Regions from separate parts of the Rhizobium sp. WYCCWR 11146 genome, predicted to be linked through region 2. Evidence: riboswitches for the same ligand, from Rfam matches in the RefSeq annotation. Region 2 holds a riboswitch; each other region holds the start of a gene.

Region 1 (5,320 bases), on a different contig from region 2:
TCCGTCCTCGGCCCTGCTCGAAGTGCTCGATCCGGCCCAGAACATGACCTTTATGGACCACTATCTGGAAGTCGAATACGACCTGTCGGATGTGATGTTCATCACGACGGCAAATACGCTGAATATTCCAGCGCCTCTGATGGATCGCATGGAGATTATCCGTATCGCCGGCTACACCGAGGATGAAAAGCGCGAAATCGCCAAGCGGCACCTGCTGCCGAAGGCCATCAAGGAACATGCGTTGCAGCCGGAAGAATTCTCGGTCAGCGACGACGCCCTGATGTCGATCAGCCAGCAGTATACCCGCGAAGCCGGCGTCCGCAACTTCGAGCGCGAGCTGATGAAACTCGCCCGCAAGGCGGTCACCGAGATCATCAAGGGCAAGACGAAGGCCGTTCACGTGACGGCTGCCAACATCTCCGACTATCTGGGCGTCCCGCGCTTCCGCCATGGCGAAGCAGAGGGCGAGGATCAGGTCGGCGTCGTGACCGGTCTTGCCTGGACGGAAGTCGGTGGCGAACTGCTGACCATCGAAGGCGTGATGATGCCGGGCAAGGGCCGCATGACCGTCACCGGCAATCTGAAGGAAGTCATGAAGGAATCGATCTCGGCAGCGGCCTCCTATGTCCGCTCGCGCGCTGTCGATTTCGGCATCGAGCCGCCGCGCTTCGACAAGAGCGATATCCACGTGCACGTGCCGGAAGGCGCGACGCCGAAGGATGGCCCCTCGGCAGGCGTCGCCATGGCAACCGCGATCGTCTCGATCATGACCGGCATTCCAGTGGACAGGCATGTGGCCATGACCGGCGAAATCACCCTTCGTGGCCGTGTGCTGCCGATCGGTGGTCTCAAGGAAAAGCTGCTCGCAGCGCTTCGCGGCGGCATCAAGAAGGTGCTGATTCCGGAGGAAAACGCCAAGGACCTGGCGGAGATTCCTGACAACGTGAAGAACAACATGGAGATCATCCCGGTATCCCGCATGGGCGAGGTGATCAAGCATGCGCTGATCCGGCGGCCGGAGCCGATCGAATGGGATGGCACGGTGGAAACGCCGGTCATCACATCGGTCGAAGGCCTCGATGAGACAGGCGCAACCATAGCGCATTGAGTGGCCTTTGCCACATTTATGCCCAATTGGCCCAAAACACGGAAAAAGGCTGGCGGAAACGCCAGCCTTTTTTGTGAAAACGTCATGTAGACGCTTGCTTTTCCTTGATTTGCAGGGCTTTTGGGTTTTCGGCGGGCCTGATGAAACCTATTCTGCGCCTAGCTTACTTTTGAGTCGTTTCATACCATTTAGAAAGGGGTGGAAACATGAACAAGAATGAACTCGTGTCCGCAGTAGCCGAAAAGGCAGGACTGACGAAGTCTGACGCGGCTTCCGCTGTTGACGCGGTTTTCGACGTTGTCCAGGCTGAACTCAAGAACAAGGGCGACATTCGCCTCGCGGGTTTCGGCAGCTTCACCGTTTCTCATCGTGCCGCATCGAAGGGCCGTAACCCGTCGACGGGCGCTGAAGTCGACATTCCGGCTCGCAACGTGCCGAAATTCACGCCCGGCAAGGGCCTGAAGGACGCCGTCAACGGCTGATCTGAGATTATCCCACCAGCCGGAAACGAGACCGGTTGTGCAGGATTTAAGAGGGGTTCGGCTTTGCCGGACCCCTTTTGCTTGGCGGGCCTTGCTGTCGCCCGGGCTTTAATCTACGACGTTTCTGTTCTCAGGGCGGGGTGAAACTCCCCACCGGCGGTAAGGGTTTCGGCCTGAGCCCGCGAGCGCCTTCTCTCGTGTCCAAGCGGGGGAAGGGTCAGCAGATCCGGTGCGATTCCGGAGCCGACGGTTAAAGTCCGGATGGAAGAGAATGAGCGTCGGCCGTGCGAAGGGCAGGGGTTGCCCTGTGTCGCCTGTCGGGGTTCATGCGTCCTGATTTATGTTGGTCCCTTTTATGGATGAAAGACATGAATCAGACTTCCGTTGCCGTCGAGCCATCCCGCGCCGTTGTCGGGGCACTCTGGATGGTCCTTGCCGGCATTGCCTTTTCGCTTCTCAACGTCGTCACCCAATGGCTGACGATGAAGCTTGCCTTTCCCTCGGCGTCGGCAGCCTTCTGGCAATATGGCTTCGCCTTCCTGTTTTCGCTGCCGTTCCTGAAGAGGCTCGGCCTTGCGGCGATGCGCACGCGCTATCCCTGGCGTCACCTTGCGCGCGTCGTGCTTGCCGCGCTCGGCGTCGAGGCTTGGGTCGCCGGCCTTGCCGCGGTGCCGATCTGGCAGGCGATCGCACTGGTGATGACCTCGCCCTTCTTCATCATTCTGGGCGCCCGGCTTTTTCTGGGTGAGCGCGTCGGCCCGGCCCGCTGGGCAGCGACGGCGGCGGGCTTCACCGGAGCGATGATCATTCTGCAGCCATGGTCTGATGGTTTTGGCTGGGCGGCTCTCTTGCCTGTGCTTTCGGCGCTGCTGTGGGGCGCCTCGTCGCTGATCACCAAGAGCCTGACAGGCATCGAACGGCCGGAGACGATCACCGTCTGGCTGCTCGTTCTGCTGACGCCGATAAACGGCGGGCTGGCGCTTGCGGCAGGCTTTGCAGTGCCGACGGGCGCAACCCTTGCTCTGTTCCTGCTGGCGGGGCTGCTGACTGCCGTAGCGCAGTATTTCCTGACGCTTGCCTATGCCGCAGCGGATGCCGCCTACGTCCAGCCGTTCGACGATCTGAAGCTGCCGTTGAACGTGCTGGCCGGTTGGCTGTTCTTCGGCTATGCGCCGGCGGGTTACCTCTGGCTGGGAGCGGCTCTCATCCTGTCTGCTTCGCTGTTCATCATGCGAAACGAGATGCGCCGGGAGCGGAAACTTGCCTGACATGATTTGACGCAAAATGCCGCATCTGTCATGCCTCTGTCATGCGGCTCCCGCAGAAAACTCATGTTTCGAATGTTCGACACATGGGGGATTTCATGACAATTTCATCGCGCAGCGCAGCGCTTGCTGCCGTGCTTCTCGCATCGGTAGCCTTTCCGGCCGCGGCCGAGCCGGTTTTCAACCGCATCGCTTCCTTCCCGGTCGCAGAGAACCTGCCGGCCGACAAGGACAAGCTTTCGGTGAGCTCCGCCGAGATCATCACCGCGACCGACGACGGCAACACGCTGATCTATAGCGACAGCCCGCTCGGCGCGATCGGCTTTATCGACATTACCGATGCCAAGGCCCCCAAGGCAGGCGGCGCGCTGATGATGGACGGCGAGCCGACTTCGGTCACCTCGAGCGCCGGCAAGGCGCTGGTTGCCGTCAACACCTCCGAAAGCAAGGCGAAGCCCTCGGGCCGTCTGGCGATCGTCGACGTGGCGACCAAGAAGATCGAAAACACGTGCGATCTCGGTGGTCAGCCGGATTCGATCGCCCTCAACAAGGACAAGACGCTCGGCACCATCGCAATCGAAAATGAGCGCGACGAAGACGTCAATGACGGCAAGATCCCGCAGATGCCGGCCGGCGATCTCGTCGTCTTCCAGGTCAAGAACGGCACCGTCGATTGCGGCACCATCAAGCACGTGACGCTGACCGGGCTTACCGGCGTCGCCCCGGAGGATCCGGAGCCGGAATTCGTCGCCTTCAACGGCCTGAACGAGATTGCCCTGACGCTGCAGGAAAACAACGAGATCGTCATCATCGACGCCAACACGGCTGAAGTGAAGACGCATTTCTCCGCCGGCAGCGTCGATCTCACCGGTATCGACACCAAGCGTGACGGCGCCCTGAAATTCTCAGGCGAAGCCAAAGGTGTGCTGCGCGAGCCCGACGCCGTGAAGTGGCTGGACGACAACCGCCTCGTCGTTGCCAATGAAGGCGACTACCAGGGCGGCTCGCGCGGCTTCACCATCTTCGATAAGACGGGCAAGCTTCTCTACGAATCGGGCGCCTCCTTCGAACGCGCCGTCACCCATATCGGCCACTATCCGGAAAGCCGCTCGGGATCGAAGGGCGTCGAGCCGGAAGGCCTCGAAGCCGCCAAGTTCGGCGACGACCAATATTTCTTCCTGCTCGCCGAGCGCGCCTCGGTGGTCGGCGTTTTCAAAGATACCGGCGCCGATCCCGAACTCGTCCAACTGCTGCCATCAGGCATTTCGCCGGAAGGCGCGATCGCCATTCCCGCCCGCAATCTCTTTGCGACCGCCAACGAGGTCGATCTCGGCAAGGACGGCGGCACGCGCTCGCATGTGATGATCTACGAGCGCTCGGAAGGCGAGAAGGCCTATCCGCAGATCGTCTCCGCCGAGAAGGACGGCAATCCGATCGGCTTCGCAGCCCTTTCGGGTCTCGCTGCCGTTCCGGGCAAGCCGGGCATGCTCTACGCCGTCAGCGACAGCGTTCTGGGTTCACAGCCGACGATCTACACGATCGATGCCAGCAAGAAGCCGGCCGTCATCACCGACGCCCTCGTCGTCAAGCGTGACGGCGCTCCGGCGCAGAAGCTCGACATCGAAGGCATTGCGGCTGCCGCTGACGGCTCCTTCTGGCTCGCCTCGGAGGGCTATAGCGAGCGTCTCGTTCCGCACGCCCTCTACAACGTCAATGCCAAGGGTGACATCAAGGCCGAGATCGCCCTGCCGAAGGAGCTCGTCGCCAACGAAATCCGCTACGGCTTCGAAGGCGTGACCATTGTCGGCACCGGCGACGACACGACGCTCTGGATGGCGGTCCAGCGCGAGTGGAGCGACGACGAGAAGGGCTTCGTCAAGCTCGTCTCCTACAATCCGAAGAAGAAGGAATGGGGTGCCGTTCGCTATCCGCTCGACAAGACGGAAAGCGGCTGGGTCGGTCTGTCGGAAATATCGGCCGAGGGCGACAGCGTCTACATCATCGAGCGCGACAACCTTGTCGGCGATGCCGCCAGGCTGAAGAAGCTCTACAAGGTCGCGATTTCGGAGCTGAAGCCCGCCAAGCTCGGGGCCGAGCTGCCGGTCGTCAAGAAAACCGAAGCCCATGACTTCCTCGGTGAACTGAAGTCTGCCACCAACGGCTATGTTCTGGACAAGCTCGAAGGCTTCACCTTCGACGCATCGGGCAAGCCTTACGCGGTCACCGACAATGACGGCGTCAGCGACTCCTCCGGCGAGACCCTGTTCTTCCCGGTCGAGCTGAGCGCGACAAACTGAAAGCTGCCCCTCACCCTAGCCCTCTCCCCGTAAAAACGGGGAGAGGGGACGTGCCCTGCGAAAGGTCGGCGTCGGACGGAGAATCAGCGTTCCATCCCTACCAGCGCTGATGCACATGCGGCGCGATCAGCCGCTCGTAGATCTCGCGCGTGGCCGCCATGACATCGG
Region 2 (5,320 bases):
GCCATAGGCGTTTTTCTCTTCTTGCGCGGGAATCGGGTGGCTGCATCGCCTGATATTTGAGCATCTCACATCTCGCAACAACCCAGGAGAGACCGATATGACACTTCTCAACGACAAGATCGCCATCATCACCGGCGCAAGCTCCGGCATCGGCCGCGCGGCGGCGAAACTCTTTGCGCGGCAAGGCGCCAAGCTCGTGGTCACCGGCCGGCGGCAGGACGCGCTCGATGATGTCATCGCGGAAATCGAGGCGGAGGGTGGTCAAGCCGTCGCCATATCAGGCGATGTCAGGAACGAGGCGCTGCAGGCAAGGCTCGTCGAAACGGCGGTCTCGCGTTTTGGCCGGCTCGACATCGCCTTCAACAATGCCGGCATCCTCGGTGAGATGGGGCCGGTTGCCGGGCTGTCGCTCGAGGGCTGGCGCGAGACGATCGAGACCAATCTCACCGCCGCCTTCCTCGGCGCCAAACACCAGTCGGCGGCGATGGGAAAAGGCGGCGGATCGCTGATCTTCACCTCGACTTTCGTCGGCCACACCGTCGGTATGCCTGGCATGGCCGCCTATGCGGCGAGCAAGGCGGGGCTGATCGGCTTCGTGCAGGTGCTCGCCGCTGAACTCGGAGCGCAGAAGATCCGCGTCAACGCACTGCTTCCTGGTGGCACCGACACGCCCGCCAGCATTACCAACGCGCCTGATGCCACGCCGGAGGTGCTCGCCTTCGTGGAGGGGCTGCATGCGCTGAAACGCATGGCGCAACCCGAAGAGATCGCCAATGCGGCGCTTTTCCTCGCCTCCGACATGTCGAGCTTCGTGACCGGCACGGCGATGCTGGCCGATGGCGGCGTTTCAATCAGCCGGACATAGGGTGGGCAAGGGAAGGTGCCCTCAGGGTCATCGCTTCGGCACGTTCTTAGTTGCGGCGGGCTGTGCCACCGCAACAAAGGCATCGATCAAGCGACTTCGCGTATGTCTTTTACTACCTGGCGGTCGAGATAGGCGATCAGATCCTCGATGGTGACGAGGGGTAGGTTGTGGCGTTCGGCGAAGAGCGTGAGTTCGGGCAGGCGAGACATGGTTCCGTCGTCGTTGGCGACTTCGCAGATGACGCCGGCGGGGACCCTTCCGGCAAGGCGGGCGAGATCGATGGCGGCTTCGGTATGGCCAGGGCGGCCGAGCACGCCGCGGGGATTGGCGCGCAGCGGAAAGATATGGCCGGGGCGGGCGAAATCGGCGGGCTTTGCGCGATCATCGACCAGGGCGCGGACGGTGGCGGCGCGGTCCGCCGCAGAAATGCCCGTCGTCGTGCCCTTGAGATAATCAACCGAGACCGTGAAGGCAGTTTTGTGCGATTCCGTGTTGTTGGGCACCATCAGCGGAATGTCGAGCGCATCGAGACGCTCGCCTTCCATGGCGATGCAGACGAGACCACGGGCGTGGGTCATCATGAAGGCGATTGTTTCCGGGGTGACGGCATCGGCCGCGACCACGATATCGCCCTCGTTTTCCCGGTTCTGGTCGTCGACGACGACGACCATCTTGCCGCTGGCAATGGCTGATATGGCATCTTCAATTGTTGCGATAGTCATGCTGTCTGGCCTTTCAAGGGTTATGTCAGCGGACTGACATGGTCTGCTCGGCTCAATCCGTGAGCGAGCCTTCTGCCCTTGGGCGAACAAACGTCAGCCGCCTCCAGGATGGAGTGCGACTGCCCGTGTTGTCCTCTTCCATCCGGACTATACCGTCGGCTCCGGCATCTCACCGGATCTGCTGACCTTCCGACAGGAGGTGCCGGAAGCGCTCGCGGGCTCCAGGATTGCTCCTGATACCGCCGGTGGGGAATTACACCCCGCCCTGAGAACACTTCAAAGATAGGACCAAAAACAGGCGGATGGCAAGGTCACTCGACCAGGCAAAAATGCAAAGCTGCCCTAACGCCGATGGACACACTGTTCACACAGAGGCGACGACCGTGTCGCCTTCCGCACTTCGCTCGTGGTTTGCTCTTTGTTCGATGCATGTCGTTGTCCCAAAACCGCTACGCAATTTGGGCGCCTGCATCAGGACATGATCAGGCCGCCGTCGACATTGATCGTCTGGCCGGTGATATAGGCAGCGTCATCGCTGGCGAGGAAGGTCACCAGGCCGGCGACATCTTCGCCGGAGCCGGCCCGTTTCATCGGGATGCCTTCGACCCATTCCTTCATCAGTTCGCCGGGGGCGTAGTTGCCGAGCAGCTTGCCCCAGGCCTGGTCGTTATAGGCCCACATGTCGGTCTCGATGATGCCGGGGCAGAAGGCGTTGACGGTGATCTTCTCGGTCGCGACTTCCTTGGCCAGGCTCTGGGTGATTCCGACGACGCCCATTTTCGAGGCGGCATAATGCGGGGTGTAGATGAAGCCGTCGCGGGCTTGGCCGGAAGCGGTGTTGATGATGCGGCCGCCGCGCTTGTGCTTGCGCATTCTTGATATTGCCTCCTGGGCGCAGAGGAAGACGCCCTTGGTGTTGACGGCCATGACCTTGTCCCACTCGTTTTCGGTCAGGTCCTCGACGCGGGCGATGGTGATGACGCCGGCATTCTGGATCGAAACGTCGACCGAGCCGAATTCCTTCTCGGCGGCATCATAGAGGGCGGTGACGCTTGCCTTGTCGGTGACATCGCCGATGAAGGAGATCGCCTTGCCGCCTTCGGTTCGGATCTGTTCGGCAACGCCGTGGACCAGCTCCTCATTGGCCGAGACGACGAGATTGGCGCCTTCGCGCGCAAAGCGTCTGGCGATGGCGGCGCCGATGCCGCGACTGCCCCCGGTAATGACGACAGTCTTCTGCTCAAAGCGTTTCATGCTCTTTCCTTGTGTCACTCGATAAACAGCAAATCTGGGTGCGACCTACCATGCGATCATTATTGGATCTCAACCGGTTGTCGCAAATTCAGGCAGCCTTTAGCGCCGATGACGACGCCCGAGCCCTCCGTCCGTTAGACAGCCCGTTCGATCGGCGTGAAGGGCGGGCAGACGGCGATATCGCACGCCGTCTTGCCCGTTAGTCCCTTCAGCGCCTCGATCTCAGCCAGGGAGGAAGCGAGACCGGTCACTTTCCAGCGGCGGCAATGAGCTTTCTCATCGCATCACCAGCAGCAGAAACCGCCATCGACAAGAAGATCGACGCCGGTCACGAAACTTGCTGCATTCGACAGCAGAAACACCGCCGGGCCTACCATCTCGTCCACCGCTGCCATGCGCTGCATCGGCGTCTGCTCTTCGAAGAGCTTGGTCTGGTGGACCATCTCCGGACGGGTGTTCATGGGCGTTGCCGTGTATCCGGGGGAGATGGTGTTGACGCGAATGCCGCGGTCGACCCATTCCATCGCCATGGACTTCGACATATGGATCACGCCCGCCTTGGAGGCGTTATAGTGCGCTTGGCTCAGCCCCCGGTTTACGATCACACCCGACATGGAAGCGATGTTGACGATGGAGCCGCGCCCATTCTTCAGCATGGCGCGAGCCTCTGCCTGGCAGGAAAGAAAGACGCCTTTCAGGTTGATATCCATCAACGTCTGATATTGGTCCTCCTCCATTTCTTCCGCTGCGTTCGCGTTAGCGATGCCTGCAGCGTTGACTGCAAGTGTCAATGGGCCGAGATCGGCTTCGGTCCGTGCTACGGCATCTCCAAGGGAAGATTTGCTCGTGACATCCGCCGCGATCTGGATCGAGCGGCGGCCGGCGGCGCGAATATGTTCAGCCGTCTTGGCCAGCCCGTCGTCGGTTCGACGGTCGAGCAACGCCACGTCCGCCCCGCATTGCGCAAGGCCGATGGCAATGCGCTGCCCAATGCCGCTTCCGGCTCCGGTAACGATGGCAACCTGGCCGCTGAGATCGAAAAGCTTCGGGGCGTTCAGAGTGATGTCGGACACCGCTCTTCCTTTCTCTGTCTGTTTAGATGGTAGCTAGCTCCATGACCGAAACGTCATTTGCCTGGTCACGATTGAGAATGCCTGCCTGTTTGCCTTGCGCAAGCACGAGAATGCGATTGGAGACTCCGAGAACTTCCTCAAGGTCCGAGCTTACGACGATGACCGCCACGCCCCGTTTTGCAAGATTGACGATGATGTCGTAGATGCCCGCTCGGGCGCCGACGTCGATGCCTCTCGTCGGTTCGTCGAGCACGACGACCTTAGGATCGCGCATCAGCCATTTCGCGATGACCACCTTCTGCTGGTTGCCGCCGGACAGGTCCGAGGCATATTGCTCCGCACGGCCCTTTACGCCGAACTTGGCAACTGCCTTCTCCGCAAACGAGCGCTTGACGCTCGGCGTAATCCAACGCCCGCCCAGCTTGTCGAGATTGGCGTAGATAATGTTCTCGCCGATCCGGTGCCCGACAATCAGGCCCTGCTCCTTGCGGTCTTCCGGAACCATCACGATACCCTTGGCGATCGCGTCCGCCGGATCGCGCAGCCTGAGTTCTTCGCCTTCCAGCTTGATCGAACCTGCACTGATTGGGTCCGCGCCCGAAATCGCGCGGACAAGTTCCGTACGGCCGGCGCCGACCAATCCGGCGATTCCGAGAATTTCCCCGGCGCGCACTTCGAAGGTAACGTCACGGAACGAGTTGTCCGGCGAGCTCAGTCCGGACACCTGGAGTACCGGATGGTCTGTCGGAACTGGCAGGGCAGGGAACAAGCGGTCAAGCGGGCGTCCGACCATGCTTTCGACGATCGTTCGCACCGGGGTCGCGCTGTCTGAGAATTCCTGCACGCGCTCGCCATCGCGAAGAACGACGATCCGGTCGGTTATTCGCTTGATCTCTTCCATGCGGTGGGAAATGTAGACGATGCCGACGCCTTCTGAGCGAAGCTTCCGAACCTGTTCGAAAAGAGCTTCCGTCTCCGCGCCGCCAAGGGCGGCTGTCGGCTCATCGAGGATCAAGAGCTTTGCGTTGAGAGCCAGCGCCTTGGCGATCTCGATAAGTTGCTGATTTGCCGTGGAAAGGCCGGCGACCGTCCGCGTTGCGGGGATGTGAAGGTTCAAGCGAGCGAGCTGGTCCTGGGCCCGGCGAACCATCTGGGCGCGGTCGACGACGCCGTTCTTCATCGGCCAACGTCCGATGAAGACGTTTTCCGCGATCGACAGCTGCGGCAGAAGCTGCAGCTCCTGATGGATCAGGACAACGCCCTTGTCGATCGCTTCCCTTGGGGTGGCCGGGGCATAAGGCTGCCCCAGCCATGTCATTGATCCTTCGGACGGTGTGCGTGACCCGGCGATGATGCCGGATAGCGTTGACTTGCCCGCTCCGTTTTCACCGAGAAGTGCAACCACT
Region 3 (5,320 bases), 460 kb from region 2:
CGTGGCTGGCGCGCCACCAGCGGTCGCGCCGTGAAGCATGCGGCGCTTCCTCGATGAAACCGTATTGGGCAAGCTGGCGGAGGTGATAGCTGGTCGCGCCGCTGTTTAAGCCCAGCCGCACTGCCAGCTGCGTCGCCGTGGCAGGCCCATCGATCCTGAGCATGCCGAGCATGCTCAGCCGGACAGGATGCGTCAGCGCTTTCAGCGCGGTCGGATCGGGCACGACCCGGCTGAGGGTGCGGGGTGCGGTGACTAAGTGGGCAGGCTGCGGGCGCGGATTTTTCATGCCGGCAGCCTACTATTGCAAACATATCTTTGCAAAGATTTCTTTGCGTAAACGAAGGCCGCTCACGGCACCCAGCCTTGCGGCTCAATTCTCCGGCAAGGTGAAGACCGCGCAAGGCTGGGCAATGCCTCGCAACCTGTGCTCTCCGAGCGGCATCAGGGCCGTCGCCGTATTCGCTGCAACCGCGCCCGAGATCAGCACGCTTCGGCCGAGCGGTTTGCAGAGCCCTTCCAGCCGGCTGACGAGATTGACGGCGGGGCCGATGGCGGTAAAGTCCAGCCGGTCGGCTGCGCCGATATTGCCCCACAGGATCTCGCCGAAATGCAGCGCCGCGCCGAAGGGCAGCGGCGCCAGCCCCTGCGACTGGCGTATCTGGTCGAGATGGACCATGCCGGCACGGCTGGCAGCAACCGCCCTGAGGGCTGCCTCGCAGGCTTCTCGGTCTCCGTGGCTTATCCTTCCCGCGTCGTCGGAAGCGCCCGTGACCGGAAAGATCGCCAGCACGCCGTCGCCCATGAATTTCAGCACCTCGCCGCTGAAGGCCTGCACCGCGCCTGCGATGCGGTCGAACCATGCGTTGAGCGTCGCGATCATCGCGTGCGGCTCCGTCACCTCCGAAAGCGCGGTGAAATCGCGCAGATCTGCGCAGAGAAGAGCAGCGCGTATGGTCTCGCCGGTGCCGCGGGCAAGCTCGCCGGCCTGCACCCGGGCGGCACTACGGCGGCCGAGATAGGCTTCGAGCAGGGCTGCCCGCGCCTCCCGCGCCGCCAGCGCTGCGAGCGGTGCAGCGGCAAAACGCGCAACCTCGCGCAGCCGGTCGGCTTCGACCGGAGCGAATGCGCCGCCCCCTGCCCCGTTGTCGATACCCGCCCAGCCGAGCATGGGACTATCCTGCGAAGGCCCTATTGGCTCCTCCCATACCGGCCCGAGCGCGGTCAGCCAGTCGCGCCCGGCCTCGCTCTGCGGAGCCGCGGCAAAGGCCAGCGCCTCGATGACAGCACCGGTCTCGGCCCGCCACAGCCAGGTGCGCCGCGCAATGATCGGATGCGGCACCGAAAGCGTCAGCGTGCCGCCGGAAAGCGGCAGTCCGTCGGCCAGCAGCCGGCGCCCGAGTTCGGCCAGAAACCGTTCGGGACCAGGCGAGGCTCCAGCCTCGTCAACCAGCCAGGCAAGGGGAGATGGCAGATCCATCGCTTAACATCGCACGCCCACGTGGACGTCCGCAAGGACATCCCCGGAGTGATCGCGAGGACGTTTCCAGCGACTCAGCCTGTCGCCCGCAAAGGCCGTCCGCATCCCTGTCGAAAACCATTCACCGCGGTGGAAAACGAAAAATAAACACTTTAAACTTGCACGGCTTTGATTCCATTATAAGGTCGGTCGTCATCGTGTGATTGAGGGGTGCGATGGGTACGATTTTCTGGCCGAAAGATCCGCTGGATGGGAATGACATGACGCTGCTGACGTCGATCCTTCGGCGATGGTGCGAAAGATATCAGGTCGAGCTGACGGCAGAGGAGAGCAGCCGCAAGGCGAAGGAACTCGTCGAATGGTTCGAATTCGGCGTCAAGGATCCCGTCGAACTCGAGGAGCTGATCGACGACAAGTACTGGCTCGTCAGCAGGATCTGACCGTATCGAACAAATCGGGAGGACGCTGCCGGTCAGCGTCGGCGAACCTGTCTCATCAGAAAAGGCCGGGCGAAAATCGCTCCGGCCTTCGTCCATCTAAGCGAGACCCTTAGTCATCATCCCGCCAACGGCGGTCGCGATCCCAACGCCGCTCATGGCGCCAGCGCGGGCCATCCCAATGCCGGTGACGCCGTTCCCAGCCCCCTCGCGGCGGGCCACCGTAAAAAGCGACCGGCGGCGGGCGGCGCCAGTTTCGCCGGCATTCGCCCCAGCGCGTCAGATGCCAGCCGCGACCGCACGCGTAGTCGACCGTTGTGATATTGCTCTGGACATTGATTGTCCCCATCGGCATCGCCTGCGCTGTGCCGAACGAGAGGCTGCCAGCGAGCAAGGCAGCCGCGATAGAAAGTGCCTTCATCGAGAACTCCATTTCAATCCAGCCGTCCACAGCTTATGACCGCCAAATTGAACTGGAGATGAACTGCGCGTTCATGTTTGCGGGAGAAAAAGAAGCGCTTCCGCACGGCCGGTCTGAGCGCTCGCCGACCGCTGTTGTCGCAACGCCAAGCGCCTTCAGAGACGCCCCCGCCGCCCGCAAGAATTGTTCATGTCCTGCCGTAAAAAGGGTCGGGACCCGGATCACCCCCGGCAGCAACCTCGGTCAGCCGTCCGAGATAATGTGCCCAGCCCTCCGCATGGCCGGCGCATTGCTCGGCGCTCGGCAGGCCGCTATGGGTGAGCCGCAGCAGCGTTCCGCCTCCCTGCTCGATCAGATCGATCTCGACCAGGCTCGACCCCGGCGGCACCACCTCGCTGCCGTCCCAGCCGAAGCTGTAGGCAAGGCGATGAACCGGCACCACCTCACGAAACGAGCCGCGTGCAAAGCGGGCACCGGTAACGTTGACGAGATAGAGCCCGCCGGGCTGCGGCTCGACCTGCGCCTCCGTTCCCATCCAGCGCAGGATCTTTTCCGGGTCGGTCATCAACGCGAACACCGCGGCCGGCGGCGCCGCGATATGCGCCTCGCGGCGGACGACGAAGGGGTCTTGCATCTCTCTCTCCCATAGTTGCCACGGCCCTGCCCGCCTCCGGTGGAGCGGCGCATCCTGTCCTGCCGTGCTATTCTGACGTGAATGTCCTCAATGGGAGCATGTAGGCGCGAGCCCATCCTCCGCAAGTGGCTTGCCCGTCGCGATCGACGAACAAGCGAAATCGCCGCGTCGGGAGCCCTGATCCAGCTCCCGCCGCGAATGCATTTCGACCTATTGCCAGCCCGTCACCTTCCCCCTATTGTTCGCGCCGTTCTCAGGGCGGGGTGAAAGTCCCTACCGGCGGTATGCAATTTTGATTGCGAGCCCGCGAGCGCCTTCTCAGGAAGGGTCAGCAGATCAGGTGAGATGCCTGAGCCGACGGTCATAGTCCGGATGAAAGAGAACGTGCGTTCCTGCCGCCCTTGCGGCTGTCGGGAACGTTCGTGATCGCCTTGGGTGATGTGTCTGTTCGCCAAAGGAGATTACCGTGACACCCACCCGCTACGCCTTCGTCAAAGCCAGCTGGCACGCCGACATCGTCGACCGCGCCCTTGAGGGCTTCTACCAGCTCGTTCCGCCCGAGCAGGTCGACGTGTTCGATGTTCCCGGCGCATTCGAAATGCCGCTGCTTTCCCGCGATCTTGCCGCAACTGGGCGCTACGGCGCCGTCATTGCCGCGGCCTTCGTCGTCGACGGCGGAATTTACCGCCACGAATTCGTCGCCCAGGCCGTCGTCGATGGGCTGATGCGCGCCGGCATGGATACCGGTGTGCCGGTACTGTCGGTTTCGCTGACGCCGCATCAGTATCAGGAAACCGAGCACCATAAGCAGATCTACCGCTCACATTTCGTCGAGAAAGGGCGCGAGGCAGCAAAGGCGGCACTGACGATCGGCAAAACCCGCGCCGCTCTCGCTGCGTGAAAGCGGCTCGACGAGCAGAACAACAACAGCCGATGAAGACGGCGGGCCAATCCCGCCGTCGACCACTCAGATCGACATGACCTTGCCAACCCCCGCGGATCGGGAGCGGCGCGCCTAGCGTCGCCGCGGAATCCGCCAATACCGGTCAAATCAGACAGAATAATTGATTCGACGGCCTCACCGCGCCGTGGTCAACTTCGGTCGTCACGCGTCAGCAATTCTCAAGGCATCCAAAACCCCAAGGAGCTTAAGATGAGCAATGCACTGCGCAGCGAAACCCCCATGCAGACCCCGAAAACACATCCCGTCGACACCAAGCTCGAGGTCGTCGTCATCCCTGTTTCCGATGTCGACCGCGCCAAGCGCTTTTACGACGGCCTGGGTTGGCGGCTCGACGCCGACTTCGCCAATGATGCCGATTTTCGGGTGATCCAATTTACGCCGCCGGGCTCCGGCTGCGCGATCATCTTCGGCAAGAACGTCACGGCCGCCGCCCCCGGTTCCGCCCAGGGGCTCTATCTTATCGTCTCCGACATCGAGGCCGCCCGCCGCGATCTCATCGCCCGCGGCGTCGAGGTCAGCGAAGTGTTCCATGACGCGGCCGGCGTCTATGCCGGCAAGGACGAACCCTATCTGTTCGGGCGGCTCCGCATTGCCGGCCGCGATCCCGATCACCGCAGCTACCGTTCTTTCGCCTCCTTCAAGGATCCCGATGGCAACGGCTGGCTGTTCCAGGAAGTCACCACGCGCCTGCCAGGACGCATCGACGCCGACGGGACGACATTCACCAACTCAACCGATCTCGCGTCAGCCATGCGCCGTGCGGCGACCGCGCACGGTGAACACGAGAAGCGAAACGGCGGCAAACACGACGAGAACTGGCCGGACTGGTACGCCGAATACATGGTCAGCGAACAGGCCGGCAAGCAGCTGCCCTTATAGGCAAGGGCGGCGGCATCACGCAGACGGTGACATTTGAGAAGCGTCTCGGCGGCAACGGCGCGGCGCTTCATCGCGCCTTCTTGGTGCACAGCGGTCACCATACCGTCGAGCCGGTCCCGCTGATCGTCGATCGTCGAATTGGGCGTGGCACTGGCCAGCTCGTTGCCGGCGTGGCGATCTGCGTCTCCTGAGTCAGGCCCGAACGCGGCCGCCTGACAGATCTTCGAGAAGCCAAACATTTGACATCGAACGCGGCGGGATCTCAGCCGCCATACCACATCCGCCGCAGCAGGTGATCGCCGCGGACAAACTGGTGATAGAGCGCGGCACCGGCATGGAAGACCAGCAGGCCGACAAGCAGGAAGGCGCCGAACCCATGCGGGCCACGCGGCGGATAGGCGGTGAAATCAGGCAGCGTGGCGCCGGCTGCCTCGAAGATGGCGGGAGCAGCGCCACTGAGGATCATCATCCCGATGCCGCTGGCGACCATGCCGAGAATGAAAATGTA

What was found. A riboswitch is a leader RNA that binds a small molecule or an ion and turns the genes downstream of it on or off. The one in region 2 is predicted to bind FMN.
Region 1: another riboswitch for FMN. It lies ahead of HX899_RS33810 (DMT family transporter); the one in region 2 lies ahead of ribB (3,4-dihydroxy-2-butanone-4-phosphate synthase).
Region 3: another riboswitch for FMN. It lies ahead of HX899_RS20090 (6,7-dimethyl-8-ribityllumazine synthase); the one in region 2 lies ahead of ribB (3,4-dihydroxy-2-butanone-4-phosphate synthase).

The regions. Positions count from the first base shown of each region.
Region 1 is NZ_JACCEY010000043.1:142,249-147,568, reverse strand. Features, by position in the region: gene lon (endopeptidase La) at 1-1,108, shown strand, start outside; gene hupB (DNA-binding protein HupB) at 1,315-1,590, shown strand; FMN riboswitch at 1,713-1,867, shown strand; gene HX899_RS33810 (DMT family transporter) at 1,959-2,858, shown strand; gene HX899_RS33805 (esterase-like activity of phytase family protein) at 2,942-5,152, shown strand; gene HX899_RS33800 (aldo/keto reductase) at 5,250-5,320, opposite strand, start outside.
Region 2 is NZ_JACCEY010000024.1:522,099-527,418, forward strand. Features, by position in the region: gene HX899_RS22350 (SDR family oxidoreductase) at 98-865, shown strand; gene ribB (3,4-dihydroxy-2-butanone-4-phosphate synthase) at 952-1,587, opposite strand; FMN riboswitch at 1,714-1,864, opposite strand; gene HX899_RS22360 (glucose 1-dehydrogenase) at 2,059-2,841, opposite strand; gene HX899_RS22365 (SDR family oxidoreductase) at 3,126-3,914, opposite strand; gene HX899_RS22370 (sugar ABC transporter ATP-binding protein) at 3,937-5,320, opposite strand, start outside.
Region 3 is NZ_JACCEY010000024.1:66,978-72,297, reverse strand. Features, by position in the region: gene HX899_RS20115 (helix-turn-helix domain-containing protein) at 1-286, opposite strand, end outside; gene HX899_RS20110 (adenylate/guanylate cyclase domain-containing protein) at 371-1,477, opposite strand; gene HX899_RS20105 (hypothetical protein) at 1,693-1,917, shown strand; gene HX899_RS20100 (GCG_CRPN prefix-to-repeats domain-containing protein) at 2,027-2,335, opposite strand; gene HX899_RS20095 (SRPBCC domain-containing protein) at 2,523-2,969, opposite strand; FMN riboswitch at 3,215-3,357, shown strand; gene HX899_RS20090 (6,7-dimethyl-8-ribityllumazine synthase) at 3,436-3,870, shown strand; gene HX899_RS20085 (VOC family protein) at 4,123-4,812, shown strand; gene HX899_RS20080 (hypothetical protein) at 4,839-5,003, shown strand; gene HX899_RS20075 (cytochrome b) at 5,075-5,320, opposite strand, start outside.